Regions from separate parts of the Thioalkalivibrio sp. genome, predicted to be linked through region 1. Evidence: predicted binding sites of a transcription regulator. Region 1 holds the regulator's gene; each other region holds the start of a gene.
What was found. The regulator sigma-54, encoded in region 1, starts transcription at its own class of promoters, with help from an activator protein. The targets are predictions, from matches to a motif close to TGGCANGNTNCNTGCTT.
Positions count from the first base shown of each region.

Region 2: glnL (nitrogen regulation protein NR(II)) is a predicted target of sigma-54. The motif match lies at 3,123-3,139, and genes of this name have one in related genera.
Region 3: ACESMN_RS02865 (motility protein A) is a predicted target of sigma-54. The motif match lies at 5,987-6,003, and genes of this name have one in related genera.

Region 1 is NZ_JAWLHP010000023.1:19,196-26,568, forward strand. Features, by position in the region: gene ACESMN_RS06125 (ABC transporter ATP-binding protein) at 1-259, opposite strand, end outside; gene ACESMN_RS06130 (hypothetical protein) at 391-996, opposite strand; gene ACESMN_RS06135 (KpsF/GutQ family sugar-phosphate isomerase) at 1,135-2,127, shown strand; gene ACESMN_RS06140 (KdsC family phosphatase) at 2,127-2,666, shown strand; gene lptC (LPS export ABC transporter periplasmic protein LptC) at 2,647-3,249, shown strand; gene lptA (lipopolysaccharide transport periplasmic protein LptA) at 3,246-3,749, shown strand; gene lptB (LPS export ABC transporter ATP-binding protein) at 3,746-4,522, shown strand; gene ACESMN_RS06160 (RNA polymerase factor sigma-54) at 4,712-6,097, shown strand; gene hpf (ribosome hibernation-promoting factor, HPF/YfiA family) at 6,131-6,460, shown strand; gene ACESMN_RS06170 (PTS sugar transporter subunit IIA) at 6,464-6,925, shown strand; gene hprK (HPr(Ser) kinase/phosphatase) at 6,918-7,373, shown strand, end outside.
Region 2 is NZ_JAWLHP010000080.1:1,155-8,527, reverse strand. Features, by position in the region: gene ACESMN_RS12400 (dihydroorotate dehydrogenase) at 1-500, shown strand, start outside; gene ntrC (nitrogen regulation protein NR(I)) at 581-2,032, opposite strand; gene glnL (nitrogen regulation protein NR(II)) at 2,029-3,111, opposite strand; gene ACESMN_RS12385 (DUF4124 domain-containing protein) at 3,475-3,768, opposite strand; gene ACESMN_RS12380 (DUF2782 domain-containing protein) at 3,762-4,088, opposite strand; gene ACESMN_RS12375 (TIGR00730 family Rossman fold protein) at 4,256-5,005, opposite strand; gene polA (DNA polymerase I) at 5,256-7,373, shown strand, end outside.
Region 3 is NZ_JAWLHP010000009.1:36,256-43,628, reverse strand. Features, by position in the region: gene ACESMN_RS02880 (ATP-binding protein) at 1-3,096, shown strand, start outside; gene ACESMN_RS02875 (DUF4197 domain-containing protein) at 3,114-3,890, opposite strand; gene ACESMN_RS02870 (OmpA family protein) at 4,113-5,147, opposite strand; gene ACESMN_RS02865 (motility protein A) at 5,144-5,950, opposite strand; gene ACESMN_RS02860 (calcium/sodium antiporter) at 6,163-7,254, opposite strand.

The sequences.
Region 1 (7,373 bases):
CGCCGGTCTGGAACAGCATTCCCATGCGCTTGCGCAGCGCGTACAGGCGGCGGGTCGACAGCCGTGCCACCTCTTCCCCGTCCACCCAGATCCGGCCGCTCTCGGGGCGCAGCTGCCCCCCGATCAGGCGAAGCAGCGTTGTCTTGCCGGTACCGCTGGGACCCATCACGGTGGTCACGCGACCGCGCGGAACCGTCATGGACAGGCCGTCGAAGACGACCTTTCGCCCGCGCCGGAACACGAGGTCTTCGACCACCACGTGCGGCGTATCGTCGCCCCGGGCATCGTTCACCTTGCAACCATCCTTGTGAAAATCCAGCGGCTCAGTCTGAGAGCGCCCCGGCCCGCCGTCAACCTGTGGGCCGTCCGGTCCGGAGCCGGGGGCATGCCTCAGTCCCGTTTCCAGTCGAGACCGCCGAGCCGAAGAATGGTCTGCGCCTGCTCGAGTTCTCGCGGGCCGCTGCGCAGGAAGGCCAGGGTGTCGCGACCCGGCGTCGCGGCGGCATGCAGCGATTCCAGCAGGGCCCGCCACTGCCGCGGGTCCAGTCCGGTCTCCGGTTCCAGCACCAGTACCGTCTCGAGCCCGTTCGTCCAGGCCTGCGCGGACCTCACACCGGCAACCACCGGGTCCTCCACCCGGCGGAAGACCTTTGCCGGTTCCAGTGACAACGGGGCCTCGGCGGCCGCGTCCGGGAACAGGAAACCGCCGAGGCGCTCCCCGAGCCGAGCCGCAACCCGGAGACAGTCGGCGCCGGCGCGCGCCGGGACCTCCAGGTACAGGCGCAGTTCCTCAGGCACCTCCTGCAGCCGGCAGTCATCCGCGGCCCAGCTCGGCCAATGGTCGACCGGTGACAGCAGGTCTGGCCAGAAGTGGGCGTAATAGGCAAGCCTCCAGTCGGCGGGCAGATCCTCCGGGTAAAACGACCGCCAGGCGGGGTTCTCATCGTCCTCCACCGCAGCCACGCGCAATCCGCCGTGGGGGGCTTCCGCTGACATCAGGCAATCTCCGGGCGTTGGTTCTCCGCGGATGCTAGCGGCTCGACCCCGTGGCGGAAAGCCTGCAATGGCCGGGACGCTGGAAAACGGGATGCCGATACGGGATTATCACCGCATGACCGGCCCGGACACCGACTGATGGACGCTCCCCGCACGCACCTGGATTCCGAAAACACCCGCAATCTCGCGCTGGCGGTGATCGCGACCGAGGCCGAGGCGATCGGCGCCCTGGCGCATCGGGTCGACGCAGATTTCCTCCGCGCCTGCGAGCATGTGCTGGATTGCCGCGGGCGCGTGGTGGTGACCGGCATGGGCAAGTCCGGGCACATCGGCGGCAAGTTCGCGGCGACGCTGGCCTCCACCGGCACGCCGGCATTCTTCGTCCATCCCGGCGAGGCGAGCCACGGCGACCTGGGAATGATCACCCGGGACGACACCGTGATCGCGCTGTCCAACTCCGGCGAGACGGACGAACTGCTGCTCATCCTTCCGATCATCCGCCGCCTGGGGGTGCCGCTGATCGCGCTGACCGGCAACCCGGGATCGCGTCTGGCGCGCGAGGCCACGGTGCACCTGGACGTCAGTGTGGCCCGGGAGGCCTGTCCGCTCGGCCTGGCGCCCACTTCGAGCACCACCGCGGCACTGGTGATGGGTGACGCGCTGGCGGTGGCGGTCCTCGACGCGAGGGGATTCACCGCGAACGATTTCGCCCGCTCGCACCCGGGCGGCCGGCTGGGGCGACGGCTGCTGATCCACGTCGGCGACATCATGCGCACCGGAGACGCGGTGCCCTGCATTCATGCCACCGCCCTGCTTCGCGATGCCCTGCTCGAGATCTCGCGCAAGGGGCTGGGCATGGTGGTCGTCTGCGACGACTCGGGTCGGGTGGAAGGCGTCTTCACCGATGGCGACCTGCGCCGCACGCTCGACCGTGGCCTGGACCTGCACCGCCTGACCATCGGTGAGGCCATGACCCGGGACGGTTTCACCGGACGGGCACAGTGGCTCGCGGTCGAGGCCCTCGAGCTGATGGAGAGCCGCCGGATCAACGCCCTGCCGATCGTGGACGACGCGTTGCACCTGGTCGGCGCACTGAACATGCACGATCTGCTCCGGGCCGGGGTGGCCTGATGCCGCTGGAGTCCGGAATCCTGCTGCAACGGCAACGGCAGATCCGCCTCCTGATCCTCGACGTGGACGGAGTGCTGACCGATGGCAGCCTGTTTCTCGGGGACGGCGGAGAACAGTACAAGGCCTTTCACAGCCGCGACGGCCACGGCATCCGGATGGCCCAGCAGGGCGGTCTGGAGCTGGCAATCCTGACCGGACGCAACTCCGAGGTGGTGCTGCACCGCATGCGCGATCTCGGAGTAAGGCACCTGCTGCAGGGACGCCGGGACAAGGGCGAGGCGCTCGAGGAACTCCTCGGACAGACCGGTTTTGGACCGGAACAGAGCGCCTTCGTCGGAGACGACGTCGTCGATCTGCCCGCCATGCGCCGGGTTGCGCTCGGCATCGCGGTCGCCGATGCGCACCCGCTGGTCCTCGAACACGCCGACTGGCACACCTGCGAGCGGGGCGGCCGCGGTGCCGTCCGCGAGGTCTGCGAGACCCTGCTCGCCGCGCAGGGCCGGCTGGAGGACATCCTCCGTGCCTATCTCGACACGTAACGGCGGCCGCCGACCGCTTCCGGCACCCCGGACGCGCGGCCCGGTGCGCGCCGCTGCACTGCTTCTGGCAGTCGCGGCGGCAGCCGTTCCAGCGTCGCCTGCGGCCGTGGAACCGGACCCCCAGTTCGACATCCTCGGGTTCACGCTGCGCATCACCGACGCGGAGGGCACAGTCACGCATGTGCTGAAGGGGGAGCGCATGCAGCAGTTCCAGGACCTTGGAATCCAGCGTGCGCAGGAGCCCCGGCTGGAGCTGCTGACCGAGGGCCGCGTGGACTGGATCTGGACCGCGCCGGCGGCGGTGCATGATCCGGCGGAAGAGCGGCTGGAAACGGTCGGGATCACCGAGGGCGTCCAGTTGCCCGGGCCAGCGAACCCGCGGACCGAGATCGAAACGGCGGACGTGACCATCCTGACCGGAACCCGCGAGGTGATGACCAACGCTCGGGCGACGGTGCTCCGCCCCGGGCTGTTCATGACCGGCATCGGGATGCATGCCGACGTGCAGGCCGACATCATCGAGCTCCGGAACGAGGTCGAGACCGTCTATGCTCCTCAGGAGACAGAGGAAGATCCGCAATGAACCAACGGACATTGCCGCTGCGCATCGCCGCCGGCGCGCTGCGTGGCCTGCTTCTGGCCTGCCTGCCTGCGATCCTCGCCGCCCAGACGCCGACGCTGCCGGTGCAGATCACCGCCGACAGCGCCGAGATGGACGAACGGCGCGGAATCGGCACCTACACCGGCGACGTCGTCGTCACCCACGGTGACATGACGCTGTGGGCGGACCGTATCGTGATCCACGCTCCGGACCGGCGCCCGACCCGAATGGAGGCCCAGGGCAAGCCGGTGCGCGCAGAGGCGCCCGACGCCGACAACCAGCCGCGGGTCGCGACATCCCTGGAGATGGAATATCACCTCGAAGACGAGGTGCTGGTGCTGCTGGGCGAGGCGCGGGTGCAGACCTTGACGGAGGACGCACGCGGCGAGCGGATCCGTTACGACCTCGCACAGGATGTCATCCGCATCGAAGGCACGCCGGAAGAGCGCGTCCGGATCACCATCCAGCCGGAAGCCGAATGACGGCCGCCGCGGATCCCAGCGGCACGGCCCGCGCGGAGCCGGCCCCGGATGATCGTCTGGTGGGCATCGCGCTGACCAAACGCTACGGCACGCGCACGGTGCTGGACGGGGCCGACGTCGACGTCGCCCGGGGCGAGGTGGTCGGTCTGCTGGGACCGAACGGTGCCGGCAAGACCACCTGCTTCTACATCCTGGTGGGACTGATACAGGCGGACGCGGGCCGCATCATGCTGGCCGGCCGCGAGCTCACGCGCGCGCCGGTCCATCTGCGCGCGCGACTCGGAATCGGTTACCTGCCCCAGGAGGCATCGATCTTCCGCCGTCTGACGGTCTGGCAGAACCTGCAGGCCGTGCTCGAGTTGCGCCGGGACCTCGATGCGGCCGGACGCCGGGAGATCGGGGACGCACTGATCGAGGAATTCCAGCTGAATACGGTGCGCGACAGCGCGGGGATCGCGCTGTCCGGCGGCGAGCGGCGGCGCGCCGAGATTGCCCGCGCGCTGGCGGGCAACCCGCAGTTCGTCTGCCTCGACGAACCGTTCGCGGGCGTGGACCCGATCTCGGTGGTGGAGATTCAGGAGGTGATCGCCCACCTGAAACAACGGGGCATCGGGGTGCTGATCTCGGACCACAACGTGCGCGAGACACTGGGCATCTGTGACCGGGCCTACATCCTCAGCGAGGGCCGCCTGCTCAGCGAGGGGACGCCACCCGAGCTGCTCGCCGACCAGCGCGTGCGGACGGTTTATCTCGGTGAGCATTTCCGTCTCTGATGCATGCCATCCGCGCCGTAGCCCCCGGCAGGGGCGGCCCGCCTCCGGCCGCGCGCCGTGGCCCTGCACCAAAAGGCTGCAAAAAACCGGGCACAGGCAGTAACATGAAGTCATGATGAATCATTTCGCGTCCCTGCCCGCCGCATGCTGAAGTCTTCGCTCAATCTGCAGCTCGGTCAGCACCTGACCATGACCCCGCAGCTGCAGCAGGCCATCCGCCTCCTGCAGCTGTCGACGATCGAACTGCAGCTGGAAGTGCAGCAGGCGCTCGAGAGCAATCCGATGCTCGAGCTCGCCGAGGACACGCCCCCCGAAGAGGCGTCCGGTGAGCCAGCCGAGGCCCAGCCGGAAGCGGAACCCGCCGACAACAGCCCGGACACGGAGGCATCCGCCGAGGACTGGGGTGACGAGCCGTACGCCCAGGGCCCGGGCTCGCAGGGCGTCGGGGTCGATGACCGCGACCCCTTCGAGAACCAGGCGGGCAGCGAGGGTGGCCTGCACGAGCACCTGCTGTGGCAGCTGCACCTGGGCCCGCTGAACGAACAGGACCGGCACATCGGGGCGACGCTGATCGACAGCATCAACGCGGACGGCTACCTCGAGACCGACCTCGAGACCCTTCAGGAAATCCTTGGGGGCGAGGAGACCGTCGGCCTCGACGAAATCGAGGCGGTCCTGCACTGGATCCAGCAGTGCGATCCGGTCGGCGTCGGTGCGCGCGATCTACGCGAGTGTCTGTTGCTCCAGCTGCGCGTGCTGCCGGAGGGCACGCCGCTGCGCGACACCGCCCTTCGGGTGATCGATGCGGGAATGGAGAGTCTCGGCAGGCATGACTTCCGCACGCTCCAGCGGGAACTCGGGCTGGACGAGACGACCCTCGCGCGCGCGATGGAGCTCGTCCGCACGCTGAATCCGCGGCCCGGCAGCCAGATCAGCGACCAGGCGCCGGAATACGTGACCCCGGACGTCTATGTGCGCCGGGACCGCGAGGGCTGGCGGGTCGACCTGAACCCGGAGATCGCGCCGCGCATCCGGATCAACAGCCTCTACGCGGGCATGGTCCGGAGGGTCAGTGATGCGCGCGACAGCGCCTTCATGCGCAATCAGCTGCAGGAGGCGCGCTGGTTCCTGAAGAGCCTGCACAGCCGCAACGAGACCCTGCTGCGCGTGGCGCGGGCGATCGTGGACCGGCAGACCGGATTCCTCGAGAAGGGCGAGGTGGCGATGCAGCCGCTGATCCTGCGCGATATTGCCGAGGCGCTGGACCTGCACGAATCGACCATCTCGCGGGTGACGACCCAGAAATTCATGCATACCCCGCGCGGCGTGTTCGAGTTCAAGTACTTCTTCTCCAGCCACGTGGGCACCAGCGACGGCGGTGAATGTTCCGCCACCGCGATCCGTGCGATGATCCGCAAACTGATCAGCGAGGAACCGCCCAACCGGCCCATGAGCGACTCCCGACTCGCCCAGGTCCTCTCCGACCGAGGCATCAACGTGGCCCGGCGCACCGTGGCCAAATACCGCGAGGCGATGAACCTGCCGCCGTCCAGCGAACGCCGGCAGCTGCTCTGAACCTCGCGGCCCACCAATGCAAGGAGTTTGAGTATGCAGATCAATCTGACCGGTCATCACGTCGACATCACCGATCCACTGCGTGACTACGTTCAGGACAAGTTCGGTCGCCTGGAACGGCACTTCGACCAGGTGATCGACATCCATGTCGTGCTCACGGTGGAGAAGAACCATAACAAGGCGGAGGCCAACCTTCAGGTCAGCGGCAACCACATCCATGCCTATGCGACGCACGCGGACATGTACGCCGCGATCGACGGCCTGATCGACAAGACCGACCGGCAGCTGATCAAGCACAAGGAGAAGATAAAGGATCATCACCGCGCCGAAGGCGTGCAGCTCAACCGACAGCAAATCGCCTGAGCAATGCAGATTGCCGATCTTGTCCGGGAGGACCGGGTTTGCCTGGACGCCGACATCACCAGCAAGAAACGCGCGCTGGAACGGCTCGGTGAACTCCTGGCCAGGGGTGACGCCGTTCCCTCGGCCAGCCTGATCTTCGATGCCCTCTCGGCACGGGAGCGGCTCGGCTCCACCGGTCTCGGCCATGGCGTGGCCATTCCCCACGGGCGCATGGCCGAGATCGACAACCCCAGAGTCGCGGTGCTGCGGCTGGAGCAGGGTGTGGACTTCGAGGCCATCGACCATGAACCGGTCGACATCCTGATCGCGCTGATCGTGCCGGAGGAATCCACCGGCGAACACCTGGATCTGCTGGCGCAGCTGGCACGCGTCCTGTCCCAGCCCGACAATATCGCCGCGCTCCGGCGCAGCGCCGACACCCCCGCCCTGCACCTGGCCGCCCGCACCGCCTTCCGCGATGGCTGAAAGCCTCAGTCTCGCCGAGCTGGTCGCCGCCCTCGGGCCGCGCACCGGGCTGGTGTACGTCCATGGCGAGGCCGAAGCGCACGACCGGATCCTGCACGAGGCAGACGACGCCGATCTGCCGATGGCCGGTCACTTCAACATGATCCGGCCCAACCGCATCCAGGTGATTGGCGATCTCGAGGCCCGCCATATCGAGACGCTGAAACCGGCCGAGCACGAGTGCCTGATCCTGGATCTCGCCGCGACCGGCACGGTGGCCGTGGTCTTCGCCGAGGGCACCTGCCCGTTCGAGAGCCTGCCGCCGAAGTGCGGAAATCCCCTGCCCGCGGTCCTCTGCACGCATATCGGAAGCCACGAGCTGATCGGACTGCTGCGCTATTTTCTTCAGCACCGGCTGGCGCGCTCCGTGGTCCGCCACGGCGTTTTCATGGAGATCCTCGGGGCCGGC
Region 2 (7,373 bases), on a different contig from region 1:
GGTCGGTGACCTCGAAGCCGATCATCACCAAGCTGTCGCCGAACCAGACCGATATCGCCGAGAACGCGCGCCGGTGCATCGAGGCCGGCACCGACGGCTTTGCGGTGATCAACACCCTGATGGGGATGGCGGTGGACGTGGAGCGGCGCGAGGCGGTGATCGGCAACAACCAGGGCGGGCTCTCCGGCCCGGCGATCAAGCCGATCGCGCTGCTGAAGGTGCACCAGGTGCACCAGGTCGCGGGTCCGCACGGGATCCCGATCATCGGGCAGGGCGGCGTGCTGAATGCGCGCGATGCGCTGGAGTTCCTGATTGCCGGCGCCAGCGCGGTGGGTGTGGGCACGGGCCTGTTCTACGATCCGCTGTGCCTGCCCAAGATCCTGGACGGCATGAGCGGCTACCTCGACCGCCACGGGATCGCCCGCATCAGCGACCTCACCGGCACCCTGCGCCTGCACGGCCACATCTCCGCCTGCGATCTTCCGCCTGTCTCGGATTAGCGCGAGCGTCCCGCACCCCCTCCCCGCAAGCGGGGGGAGGGGGCCTTCATCGCTCGGGGCGGCGCGGATCGCGACGATCGTCAGTGTACGTCCGGCTGGTTGGTGCCGGGCTGATCGAGGCCCAGTTCCTGGATCTTGCGGGTGAGGGTGTTGCGGCCCCACCCGAGCAGCGCGGCGGCCTGCTGCCGGTGGCCGTCGGTCATCCTCAGCGCCTCCAGGATCAGGGTCCGCTCGAATTGCGGCTGCACCACGGACAGCAGATCGCGGGAGCCCCCGCGCCAATGAGCCCGCGCCCGCTCGGCGAGGTCGCTGGTCCAGTCGCGGCCCGGCCGGGCCGGACCCTCCTGCGCCGAGGCGGACTGCGCAGGCTGACTCCGCAGTTCCGGGGGCAGGTCCTCGAGATGCACCTCACGGCCCGAGGCCATCACGGTCAGCCACCGGCAGGTGTTCTCCAGCTGCCGCACATTGCCCGGCCAGCGCATCGTCTGGAGCTCGGCCATCACCTCCGGGCGCATCACCTTGGCATCGACGCCCAGGTCGCGCGCGGCCTCCTGCATGAAGTGACGGGTCAGCAGCGGAATGTCCTCCGGTCGGTCGCGCAGCGCCGGCACCTGGATGCGGATCACGTTCAGGCGGTGGAACAGGTCCTCGCGGAACAGCCCGGCCGCAACGCGGTCCTCGAGGTTCTGGTGCGTGGCGGCGATGATGCGCACGTCCACGCGGATCGGCGTATGGCCGCCGACCCGGTAAAAGGTGCCGTCCGAGAGCACCCGCAGCAGGCGCGTCTGGAGGTCGAAGGGCATGTCGCCGATCTCGTCCAGGAAGAGGGTGCCGCCGTCGGCCTGCTCGAACCGGCCCTTGCGGCCCTGGCTGGCGCCGGTGAAGGCGCCCCGCTCGTGTCCGAAGAGCTCGCTCTCCAGCAGATCCTTCGGGATCGCGGCCGTGTTCAGTGCGATCAGCGGCTGGCTGGACCGCGGGCTGTGCTGGTGCAATGCGCGGGCGACCAGCTCCTTGCCGGTGCCGGACTCGCCGTTCACCAGCACGGTGATGTTGGAGCGCGAGAGCCGCCCGATCGCGCGGAACAGCTCCTGCATCGCCGGTGCCTCGCCGATCAGGGCCGTGGCCGCGGCGCGGTCGGCAACGCTGCCCGACGACAGGCTCTCCCGCCGGGCCTGGAGCGCGCGCTGCACGAGCCCGACCGCCTCCTCGAGATCGAAGGGTTTGGGGAGGTACTCGAAGGCACCGGTCTGGTAGGCGGAGACCGCGCTTTCGAGGTCCGAGAACGCGGTCATGATGATTACCGGCGGCGGATCCGGCTGTTCGCGCAGCCGTGCGAGGAAGTCCAGCCCGTTCAGGCCCGGCATGCGCACGTCCGCGAGTATCGTGTCGGGATTGTCGCCTGCCTCCAGCGCGCTCCAGGCCGAGTCGGCCGATTCGAAGCCGCGGACCTCCAGCCCGGCGCGGTCCAGGGCCCGCTCCAGGACCCAGCGAATCGAATCGTCGTCGTCGATGACCCATATGTTGGCGTTCATGGCGCGCCCTCCAGCGGCAGCAGCACGTCGAAATCGGTGCGGCCCGGGCGGGAGTGGCACTCGATCAGGCCGTGGTTGAGCTGCATCAGGCTCTGTGCGATCGGAAGACCGAGGCCGGTGCCCGATGCCCGGCCGGTCACCATGGGAAAGAAGATGCGCTCGCGGATCTCCTCCGGGATCCCCGGCCCGTTGTCGCGCACCCGCAGGAGGGCGACCAGGCGGTGACGCTGTCCGGAGATGGTGTACTGACGCAGGATCCGTGACATCAGCCAGATCTCGCCGTGGTCACCGAGGGCCTGGATCGCGTTCTGCACCACGTTGAGCAGGGCCTGCACCAGCATGTCGCGATCGACCAGCAGGTCCGGGATGCTGGGGTCATAGTCGGCGTTGATCTTCAGGCCCAGCGGCAGCTGCACGCTGACCAGTCCGCGGACGTGCTCCATCACCTCGTGAGCGTTCACCCGCTCGCGCCGCGGCATGTTGCTGGGCCCGAGCATGCGATCCACCAGGCTGCGCAGCCGGTCGGCCTCGCGGATGATGATCCGTGTGTATTCGTGGAGCGAGGGATCGTCCAGTTCGCTCGCCAGCAGCTGCGCGGCACCCCGCAGGCCACCCAGCGGGTTCTTGATCTCGTGGGCCAGGCCGCGGGTCACCGCGCGGGTGATGGCCTGCTGCTGGCGCAGCTGATCCTCGCGCGTGATGCGCTGGTGGCGATCGATGGCCGTGAGCTCCACCAGCAGCCGCCCGCCCGAATCCTCCTCCTGCAGCGGCGAGATCATCAGGTCGGCCAGGAATTCGGGTGCGCGCAGCGGCCGCAGCCTGCGTCCCCGCAGCGAGACGGGCTGCCCCTCGTCGAGCACCCGCTCGAGCTGGTTCGCGAGATTGCGGTCCAGGGGCAGCCAGTGTCCCAGCGACCCCCCGACCACCCGATCGCGGCTCAGACCGAGCAGCATCTCCGCGGCACTGTTGACCGCGAGCAGACGAAGCTGCCCGTCGGTCACCAGTACCGCGGTGGAGAGTTCATCCAGCCACTGGCAGGGGACCGGGCTCGTCGGGGCCGGCAGGGAATTGACGGTCATCGACGGGCCGAAAGCAGGAATTGCGCCAGCGTGCCGGCCGCTGGCGACTCGGCCCCATGGTACGGCCCCATTCGCACGTCATACTGGTTGATCGCCAACCGGATGATCGGGGATGCTCCGCCGTTGCAGAACGCCCTGCCGATTCCGCCACAACGCCGTGGGACGATCATTCGCGCGCGGCGCGCACTCCTCCAGGGGCCAGGGCGCGCAGGCGCGGGCGCCGCGCGCGAACAGGACTGCCAAACGGGCGTGAGGCTCATGTCGGGCAAAGCATAGCACCAAACTGGTGCGGATATTGCCCATGCGCACCAAATTGGTGCTCAGCATTGCGGAATCTGCGTCCGCATGCCCGGGATGGTCGTCTCAGTCGTCCGCCGCTTCTTCGCCAGGCCCGGTCTCCGCATCCGGTGCCATCGGCTGCCCCGGGACGGACTCGGCTTCGTCGGCCTGTGGGGCATCGCCCGCCGACGGGCGAATCTCGACCGGCTCCGCGCCACGCTCTGCGGGCGGGCTGTCCCCGAAGTGAACAGTGCCTTCCGCGTCCACCCAGCGATAGATCCCTGTGGCGTTGGCGGCAGCGAGCGTGGCCAGGGCCAGCAGCAGTATCGCCGTGGCTGCCGCGGAAGGTCGAATCTTTGAGCGTTTTCCGGTCACCATTGGAACAGGATCCACTGTGGAGGAACGAAATCCGGCCCGAGCCCGCGCCGGCGGGTGTCCAGCATGCCATCGCCGGTGGTATCGACGAGATAGTAGGGGCGCCCCATCCGCGGCACCACCTCCACCAGAAACAGGCGTCCTGCCACCCGGTATTCGCGGATGAGGCCATCCGGCCGCTCGATCAGCGTGATGTCGGCCTCCTCGAGCATCTGCAGCTGGCGCGCCCGCTCGTCCATTACCGGCGGCGGCGCATCCTCGTCGATCTCGGGGGGTGGCGGCGCATCGGGCCAGTCCCGGGGCTGGGCGCCGGCTGCGGCCATCAGCGCGAACAGGGCAGTGCCCACGATCCAGCGCCGGCACTGGCAGCGGGCGCGCAGGGCCGGGGTCGGCCCCCGTGCAAACCGTTGCGTGGAGCCGGTGCTGCGGTGCCCGAGGGCAGTGGCCTCCGCGGTCATGCCGGGCTGTCCTGTCTTGTCCGCATGCGGCGCTAGAGCTCCATCAGGCGTTGCTTTTCCTCGGCCGACGGTTCGAAGCTGCGCGTTTCGTAATACTCGAAGATCGCGTCAACGGCCGCCTCCGGGGTGTCCACCAGCGAGTATAGCTGCAGATCCTTGCGCGAGATCGTGCGGCGCTCAACCAGCGTGTTCTCGAACCAGTCCAGCAGGCCGCGCCAGTAGCTGCTGCCCACCAGCACGATCGGGATGCGCCGGGACTTTCCGGTCTGCACCAGCGTCAGGATCTCGGCGAGCTCGTCCAGGGTGCCAAAGCCGCCCGGCAGCACCACGTAGGCCGACGCGTATTTCACGAACATCACCTTGCGTGCGAAGAAGTGCCGGAAGCCGAGCCCGATGTCCTGGTAGTCGTTCGCAAGCTGCTCGTGGGGCAGCTGGATGTTCAGCCCGATGCTCGGCGACTTGCCCGAGAAGGCGCCCTTGTTAGCCGCCTCCATGATGCCGGGCCCGCCGCCGCTGACCACCGCGAAGCCGGCATTCGACAGCTGCCGGGCCAGTTCCTCGGCGAGCTCGTAGTCGGGGTGGCCGGGCGGAATCCGTGCGGAGCCGAACACGCTGACCGACGGCTTGATGCGCGCCAGCCGCTCGAAGCCCTCGACGAACTCGGCCATGATCTGGAAGATCTTCCAGCTCTCGCGGGTCAGCTCGGAGTCGTCGATCGGTGCGAGCCCGGGGTGGTCACCCCGCTCGCGCCAGTCCTTTCGGGGGTCGTGGTCCTGGCTCATCGCCGCAACCTGAGCACGCGCCCGGCGCGCTCGGCATCCCCCCGCTGTGGCCCGAAACACAGGGATCGCGGAGTGGGAGTGATCAGGGAGCGATGCGACCGTCCATCGCCTCTCCGGGTGTCTGGTGTTGCCATGCCCCTTAGCGTAACCCTGCCGGGCCATCGCGAACAGCCCCGCGGAGGCGGCACGGATTCGCGGCCCCTGCGGCCGCGCAGTACACTGGCCGGCCATCCCAACCGCAACTGCCCGCATGAGCGATGAAGCCCCACTGGTGCTGGTGGATGGTTCGTCCTACCTGTATCGCGCCTTTCATGCGCTGCCGCCGCTGACGGCGGCCGACGGCCAGCCCACCGGTGCCCTCTACGGGGTCGTGAACATGCTGCGCAAGCTGCGCGCGGACTACGCGCCGCGGCGCATGGCCGTGGTCTTCGACGCCCCCGGCAGGACCTTTCGCGACGACCTGTACGAGGCCTACAAGGCCAACCGCCCGCCGATGCCGGAGGAGCTGTCCGTGCAGGTCGAGCCCCTGCACGAGCTGATCCGGGCCATGGGGCTGCCGCTGCTGTGCATCCCCGGCGTGGAGGCCGACGACGTGATCGCGACACTGGCCGAGCAGGCGCGGGAGCGGCGGGAGCCGGTGGTGATCTCCACCGGCGACAAGGACCTCGCGCAACTGGTCGACGACGGTGTGACACTGGTCAACACAATGACCGGCACCGTGCTCGATCCGGAAGGGGTCCGCCAGAAGTTCGGGGTGGGACCGGAGCAGATCGTGGATTACCTGAGCCTGGTCGGTGACAGCGTCGACAACGTGCCCGGCGTGGACAAGGTCGGTCCGAAGACCGCCGCGAAGTGGATCGGCCAGTACGGTAGCCTGGACGCGGTGCTGGCGAATGCCGAGGCGATCGGCGGCAGGGTCGGTGAGAATCTCCGCGCGGCAAGCGAGCAGCTGCCGCTGTCGCGCGAGCTGGTCACCGTGCGGCGTGACGTGGACCTCGGGATCGACGAGCACGAGCTGACCCTGGCCGAGCCCGATACCGAGCGCCTGCGCGAACTCCTCACCCGCTTCGGGTTCCGACGCTGGCTCGACGAACTCGAGCCCGCCGGCGCCGAGAATCAGGGCGTCGGGGGCGCGGTCGGCGGCGTGCCCGGCGCCGAATACCACGTCGTGCGCAGCGCGGAGGCCCTGGATGCGCTGCTGGAACGGCTGGAGGCGGCCGAACTGGTGGCCTTCGACACCGAGACCACCAGCCTCGAATACATGCAGGCCCGGCTGGTCGGCCTGTCCTTTGCCGTCGAGCCCGGGAACGGCTGGTACCTGCCGCTGGCCCACCGGGGCGAGGATGCGGAACCACAGCTGGACATGGAGCGGACCCTGGAGCGCCTGCGCCCCTGGCTGGAGTCCGCCCGGCACGCGAAGCTGGGCCACCACCTCAAGTACGACCGCAACGTGCTTGCCAACCACGGCATCCGGCTCGAGGGCATCCGGGAGGACACGATGCTCGAGTCCTACGTGCTGGACGCCGGCGCCAACCGCCACGACCTGGACAGCCTCGCCGAGCGGCACCTGGGCCACCGGACCATCACCTACGAGGACGTGGCCGGCAAGGGCGCGAAACAGATCCCCTTCGCCGAGGTGCCGATCGAGCGCGCGACGGAATATGCCGCCGAGGATGCGGAGGTCTGCCTGCGGCTGCACGCGGCCCTGGCGCCGCGCCTGGCCCAGGCCGAAGGGCCGCGCTCGGTATACCGCGAGATCGAGATGCCCCTGGTGCCCGTGCTCTCGGACATGGAGCGCACCGGTGTCCGGGTCGATACCGGGCTCTTGCGCGTGCAGAGCGCGGAGCTGCTCGAGCGCATGCAGGAGGTCGCGGAGCTGGCCTTCGCGGAGGCCAGCGGCGCGTTCAATCTGGGATCGCCGAAACAGATCCAGGAGATCCTCTTCGACCGGCTCGGTCTTCCGGTGCTGCGGCGCACGCCCAAGGGCCAGCCCTCCACCGCCGAGGACGTGCTCGAGCAGATGGCGGCGGAGTTTCCGTTGCCCCGGCTGATCCTCGAGCACCGCGGCCTGAGCAAGCTGCGCAGCACCTACACCGAGCGGCTGCCCGAACGGGTCGATTCCGCCACCGGGCGCGTGCATACCTCCTATCACCAGGCGGTCGCGGCCACCGGCCGCCTGTCCTCCTCCGATCCGAACCTGCAGAACATCCCGGTGCGCACCGCGGAGGGCCGCCGCATCCGCCAGGCCTTCATTCCGGAGGACGGCATGCTGCTGCTGGCCGCGGACTACTCCCAGATCGAGCTGCGCATCATGGCCCACCTGTCCGGAGACCGTGGTCTGCGGGCGGCCTTCGAGGCCGGCGAGGAC
Region 3 (7,373 bases), on a different contig from region 1:
GAGATCGGCCGGATGCTGTTCGCGGCCGGTGCCGGGATTGCCGACCTGCGCCAGCGCCTGACGGCCCTGGAGCAGGAGGCCGACGGGCTCTGGGGACCGCGCCGGGCCTCGAAGCGGCTGTATACCCGTGCGGCCGACCGGCTGGAGGCGGCGGACCGGGAGCTGCGCGAGCAGACGGTCACGGCGACGCAGTGGGAGGAGCGACGGGCCGCGGTTGCGGCTGCGGAGGAGACGCACGCGGAACTCGAGGAAGAGTACGTGCGCGTGCAGGCCGAGGGCCGGCGCCTGGCCCGGATCCGGCGCGTCCACCGCGACGTCCGCAGAAAGGCGGAGCTGGCCCGTGAGCTCGCGGCGATGGGGCGGCCGATGGTGATCCCCGAGGACGCCGAGGAACAGCGGCTCGAGGCGGAGGCCCGTGCGCTGGAGGCGTCGACCCGCATCCAGACGCTGGCGGACAGGATTCGCGAGACTCGGGAGGAACTGAAGGGACTGAACGCCGATGCCGCGTTGCTGCTGCGTGGCGACGAGGTCCGCCTGCTGCACGAACGGCGCATCGAGATGCGCCGTGCGCGCGGGGATCTGCCAAAGCGCCAGGCGGAACTGGCTGCGGCCGAATCCCGGTTGCTGGCATTGGCGACGGATCTGGGCTGGTCGGCCGGCAAGCCGGATGCGGTGATCGCGGCCCTGCCGTCCCGGGTGAAGCTCGGGCTCGCGAGATCCCTGCTGGCCGAACGCGGGGAGATCACCTCGGGCCTTGCCGTCGCCCGGGAGTCACTGCGTGAAGCGGAAGAACGCCGGCGGCGGGTCCTGGCCCGTCTCGAATCCGCCCCGGCCCCTCCGGACCGCGGCGGGCTGGCCGCACGGGTGGCCACGGTACGTGGTCAGGGTGACCTGGTTGGCAGGATGCAGACGGCGTCCGGGGAGCGGGAGCAGGCCCGGCTCGGCGCCGAAGGTCTGCATACGCGGATGCGGCCGGCAGTGGGACGTCCGGAAGATCTGGTCGACCTGCCGGTACCCGCGCGGGCCGAGGTGCAGCGGATGCGCGATCTCCTCCTCGAGTGGGAACAGCGCGACCGCGATCTGCGCCGCCAGATGCAGGATGCCGAAGAGGAGTTTCTCCGGCTGCGCCGGACGCTGGAGCGGGCATCGCGCGACGGCGCGGAGCTTTCCGGAGAGGAACTCGCGGAGGCGAGACGAGACCGCGACCGGATCTGGGAGCTGGTGGAACGCCGTCATATCCGGGGGGAGACGCTGCCGGCGCAGGATCAGGCGCGGTTCGCGGACGTGCCCGACGATCTCGCCGGGCACTTTCGCTCCGCGCTGCTGAAGGCGGATGCGATCGCGGACCGGCGGTTCGAGCGTGCCGAGACCGTGGGACGCCTGACCCAGCTTGCCGACGCCGTCGAAATGCAGCGGGAAGCTGTGGCTGCCGTGTCGCGGCGGCTGGAGACACTGGCGGGGGAGGGCGCAGAGCTGCGCCGCGAATGGCGCGCCCTCTGGGCGCCGGCGCGGCTGGAGCCCCTGGCGCCCGATGCGATGCTCGCCTGGCTGGAGTCCAGGGACGAGGTGCTGCAGCTGCTCCGGTCACGGGACGAGGCGGCCGTGCGTCTCGCTGCGCTGCAGAAGGAGGAACAACGAGCGCGCGACGGCCTGATCGGCGAGTTCAGGCGCCACGGCCGTGCGCAGGAGACGGAGGCGCAGCCGCTGCCGGTGCTGCTGCAGCGAGGCGTCGATCTGTTGCACGCGCTGGAACAGGCCGAGGGCGAGCGGCTGCGTGCGGAGGAGGACCTGCGCGCGGCCGATGACGAGGTGGAGCGACGCCGGCGTGAAGCCGAGCGTGCGGAGGCGGCCCGTGACGGCTGGCAGCAGCGCTGGGAAAACGCAATCGGCGACCTCGGTCTTCGCGCGGACGCGGATGCCGCGGAGATCGCGCGACAGCTGGACACCGTCGAGGCGTTGCAGAGCCTGGCCGCCCAGATCCGGAATCTGCGGCACGACCGGATCGAGAAGATCCAGGGTGACATCGAGGCCTTCACGCGGCTGGTCCGCGCGTTCGTCGAAGAGGTGGCCCCGGAACTCGCGGAGCACGGCCCGGAGGAGGCCGTGGTGGAGATCGAGGGGCGGCTCGAGGCGGCACGGGAGACCCGCAAGCGCCAGCAGGACCGGGCAGAGCAGGTCCGCAGGCTGGAAGAGGAGATGGCCGCGACCAGCGACCAGCAGCGCCAGGCGCAGGCAACCCTGACGCGATTGATGGAGGCCGCCGGGGTCGATTCCACCGGGGATCTGCGCGCCGCCATCGAGCGGGCGACCCGGGCCAGGCGGCTGCGCGGCGAACTGGACAGTATCGTGCGAATGCTGGAACAGGAGGGCGATGGCCTGCCCGTGGCGGAGCTGGAGCGCGAGTGCGCGGATGCAGACGTGGATCGGGCGGCGGCGCGGGAGCAGGCCATCGAGCAGGAACTGCGGCATCTGCGCGCACGTCTGGAGGCGGCGGTCGAGAACCGTGCGTCGGCCCGCGAGGCCTTTGCGGCGATCGGCGGCGATGATGCCGCCGCCCGGGTGGCGGCGGACCGTGAGGAGGCACTTGCCGGGATGCGCGAGACCGCGGAGCGCTACGTGCGCGCGCGCACCGCCGCGCAACTGCTGAAGTGGGCGATTGATCGCTTTCGGCGAGAGAAGCAGGCGCCGATGCTGCGGCGCGCAGGGGAGATCTTCGCGAGCCTGACCGGGGGCGCGTTCTCGGCGCTCCGGGTGGACTATGACGATCGGGACCAGCCGCAGCTGACCGGGGTGCGGCCTGGCGGCGCAAGCGTTCCGGTGCCCGGCCTCAGTACCGGCACGGCCGACCAGCTCTACCTCGCGTTGCGCGTCGCTTCGATCGAGGACTACCTCGAGCATTCGCCGGCGTTGCCCTTCGTCGCCGACGATCTGTTCGTCAACTTCGACGACGAGCGTTCAGCGGCCGGTTTCGAGGTGCTGGGACAGCTGGCCACCCGAACGCAGGTGCTGTTCTTCACGCATCATCGCCATCTGGTGGAGATCGCGCGCGAACGGCTGGGTGAGCGCCTGCACGTGCAGCTACTGGCCGACGCCTGAGGCCTCGTCAGCCGGATTCAGTTTCCGAAGACCTCCTTGAGCAGGTCGGTGGTGCGCGCCGCCGGGTTTTCGCGGATCCTGCGTTCCTCTTCGGCCAGCAACGTGAACACGCCGTCCAGCGCCTGGTTCGTCACGTATTCGGTCAGGTCGAAGTCGTCGAGCCCCGCAATGCCGGGAACGCGGTTGCCGGCCTGCTCGGTGAGCTCGGTGTAGGCTCGGGTCACATCCGTCTCCTGCATCGACTCGCTGACGATCGGCCGGAAGGCCTCGGCGATCGGTTCGCCGGCGCGACGGCGCAGGAAGCGCGTGGCACCGTCGGCAGGTCCGACCAGGATGCCGCGCGCGTCCTCGATGCTCATGTCGCGAATCGCCTGCAGCATGATTTCTTCCGCCTGCGGTGCCGCCTTCTCCGCGGCGCGGTTCATGCTCTCCTCGAACTCGTCGACCTGCCGGCCCAGTCCAACACCGCGCAACAGGCTGCTCGCGGTATCAAGCGGTCCGGGCATCGGGATCCGGATCTGCGCGTTGTCCATGAAACCGTCGGACGCGCCGGCGGTCTCGATGGCCCGCTGGGCCCCCTTGACCAGTGCCTCCTTCAGCCCGGCGGCCAGTGTCTGGTGTTCGGCATCGAGCGGTACCGTATCCGGCGCAGCATCGGGCTCGGCGGGCTCCGTGGAGAAGTCGGGAACGGTCCCCTTCAGCCGCTCGGTCCAGCTGCCCTGGGCGAGCGCAGAGGTGGAGAAGGTGAGAGCAAGGAGGGCGGTGAAGAGGCCGGCGCGGGTTGGGATGTTCATGTCTGTGTTGTTCTCGGTGCCTGGTCAGCGGTCGAAGTTAGTGTCATGAGGGCGCGGATCGTTCCGGCTCTTCATCCTGGAACGCCTGCGCTCGGTCGAGAGTGACGCAAAGCATACCCCCGGTCAACGCCGTGACCGGTCGAATCACGCCGTCCCGGGGAATCTTTTGCACCATCTCGACGGTTAGTGCGCAATCACCGGGGCCGTCGGGCCGAACCGCGCTCAGAGAGAACCGGAAGGGGGTTCGTCACGCATCTCGAGGACCAGGCTGACGCGCCGGTTCAGTGCGCGATTGGCGGCGGAATCGTTCGGAGCACGGGGGCGGGTGTCGGCATGCCCGGTCACGCGGATGCGCTCCTGCGGGATCCCGTGTGTGATCAGCTCCCGGGCGACGGTAGTGGCCCGGAGGGACGAAAGTTCCCAGTTCGACGGAAACCGCGGCGTGCTGATCGGAATGTCGTCGGTGTGTCCCTCCAGGGAGATCTTCAGCCGTTCGTCCTGCAGCGCCGTCACCAGGTCCTCGATCAGCACCTCTCCGGTGGGGTTCAGATCGGCGGTACCGGAATCGAACAGGATGCCGTCGCCGACCTCCAGGCGAAGCTGGTGCCGATCCAGCAGGAGTTCCAGGTCCTCTCGTTCGCCGCGGGCCGCGACCAGATCCATCAGGGCCTCGAACGCGGGCGGCACCGACGGCTCCGCCCCCTGCTGCCCGACCGTCGGCGGGTCCGGGGATTCCCCGGGCGTGGACGCAGCCGGCTCCGGGGCGTTCGGCGCTTCGTCCGCCCGGCCGTCGGATACGGGTTCCGCCCGGGCGGGCGGCACCTCTTCACTGAGGATCGGTGCCAGTGCGGCGTGCCAGACCGCCGGCTCGAACCCGGCCACGGATTCCGCCTTGGAGCCGGCAGCCGGACCGGCCGCCGTCGGGGTGACAGCGGGATCCGGCTCGCTCCGGGCTGACGCCGCAACGGGAGGGTCGAAACGGGCGAGGGGCTGAATCTCTTGGGGTTCCACGGCGCTCAGCCGGTTCACCTGCAGATAGGTGGCGCCCAGGAGGGCTGCGAACAACGTGACCAGCAGCAGGAGCAGGTCCAGGTACCCGACGGTCCAGCCGCTGTCGCCGGAGGCGTGATCGGCCTCGGCTTCCTCGAATTCGACGGTCTCCCGTCGTTTCCAGGCCGGCGCGGCCACCGCCGGCGCTGCAGGGCGACTGCGCGCCCGCCAGCCTCCCGGGCGCTCCAGCAGCACCCGTCCCGTCATGCGCGCATTCCCTGCAACGACATGGACCGTCCCTTCGGCGCCTCGCGCCCGGGTTCCGGCTCCGGTCGAGCCGCACCCATGAATTCACCGATCAGCACCGGGTGCTGGCGTTCGTAAAGCATCATGATCGCGTCCACCAGCATGTTCATGTGCAGAAGCTGCTGCCGCGAACGGTCCTCCAGCTTCAGCGCCAGCGGGCGGAAGACCAGGTTGGCGATCAGCAGGCCATAGAGCGTACTCATCAGCGCGAAGCCCATGGCCATGCCGATGTGTTCAAGGCCGGACTGGCCGAGGCTCCCGAGCATGGCCACGAGCCCGAACAGCGTTCCGAGCATGCCGAAGGCCGGCGCGAAGGTGGCCATCGTGCGCAGGATGCGGATGTCGCGATGGTCGTCCTCCTTCTGTTGCCGGATGCGCCAGTGCAGCATGCGTCCGAGTTCCTCGCCATTGTGCGGGTCGAGGGCGAGGCGCGTGCCGCCCCGCAGGAACGGATCCTGGATCGCGGTCGCGGCCTGTTCCGCGCCGCGCACGTCGCCGCGGCGGTAGCGCTCGGCGATCTGCAGGAAGGGCTTGTAGTCGACGGCGGTCGAGGTCTGCGTCTCCCGGAACAGCACGGGGATCCGGCGCAGCAGGCTCAGCACCGGGCCGGGGGAATGACCGATCACCGAGGCCAGTAAGGTGCCGCCGAGCACCAGCGCCAGGCCGGGCAGGTTGACGCCGCTCAGGCCAAGGCTCAGCCAGAGCAGCGCGGCGACCGCCAGTGTGCCCAGCAGCGTGAGACCGAAATAGAGTTTCCTGCGCATGCCAATCCCCGCGAACAACGACTTCGACAGGGCGGCATGCAGGGGGCGTGCCAGGCTCCGTTCGAGCCGTCAGGTGCCTGGATTTCCAGGGAATCGGGCGGTTCTCCGTTGCCGCGGCCTGGGCGCGGCGGCAGAAAATCGCCGCCGGCTGCCGGTCCTTTCGCCGTTCGCGTCAATACCCCGTCGTCCGCCGGGCAGCCCGCAGCGGGCGTTCACGGCCGCGGCCCGTATCCGGCGCGGCGGTGATGACCGATCAGGCTCACCACGATGGTGAGGATCGTGATCGGCAACACGAAACCCAGCATCACCAGGGAAAAGGCCGGCAGCACACTGTGCTGCTGGGCCGCGAGCACGAGGTAGCCGGTATAGGCGGCGTAATAGCCGAGGAACACCGTGCCTTCCCAGCGCGAGATCTCGCGTCCCGTGAACATGATCGGCAGACAGGCCAGCGCGACCGCGAGCATCACCCAGAGGTCGAGGTTGCGTGCCGCCTCCGCGACCTGGATGCCGAATGGGGACACCAGACCCGTGACGCCGAGCACCGCGAGGATGTTGAACAGGTTGCTGCCGACCACGCTGCCGACCGCGATATCGCGTTGCCCGCGCAAGGCCGCCAGCGTGGAGGTGGCGATCTCCGGCAGCGAGGTGCCCACCGCAACGATGGTCAGGCCGACGATCAGGTCGCTGATCCCGAAGAAGCGGGCGAATACCACCGCAGACTCGACCAGCCAGCGCGAACCGAGGACCAGTGCGGCGAGCCCGACCACGATCAGCAGCACCTGGACGGCCCAGTGCCGATCCCAACGGGACGGTTGCGGCAGGTCCATCTCCGGTGCCGTGGCGGCCGCTCGCGTCGAGCGCCGGGACTGGAGGATGAGAAAGGCCGTATAGACGACGACCAGCGTGAACAGGATGCCGGCATCGATCCGGCTGATGAGTCCGTCCATCGCCAGAACGAGCAGCAGCACCGTTGCGGCGATCATCACCGGGACCTCCTGGCGGATCACCTGTTCGCTGACCACCAGGGGAATGATCACGGCCGCGATGCCCAGGATCAGCAGGATGTTGGCGATGTTGCTGCCGATGACGTTGCCGATCGCGATGTCGGGAGTCCCGGCGAGGGATGCGTGCACGGCCACCGCCATCTCCGGCGTGGACGTCCCGAACGCGACCACGGTCAGGCCGATCACCAGCGGCGACACCCCCACGGATCCCGCCAGCCGCGCGGCTCCGCGCACCAGGGACTCGGCGCCCAGCACCAGTACGGTCAGGCCGAGAACGAACCAGATAAGGTGTACCCACATCGCCGCGCGTCGTCCTTATGCCGCCAGGATCCATCGAAGGCGTTATGGTGGCAGATATTCGCCTTCGGAGCAGCGATCCTCGGTCGCGAATGGCCCTGGCCGCGACCTGGCACGGCCGC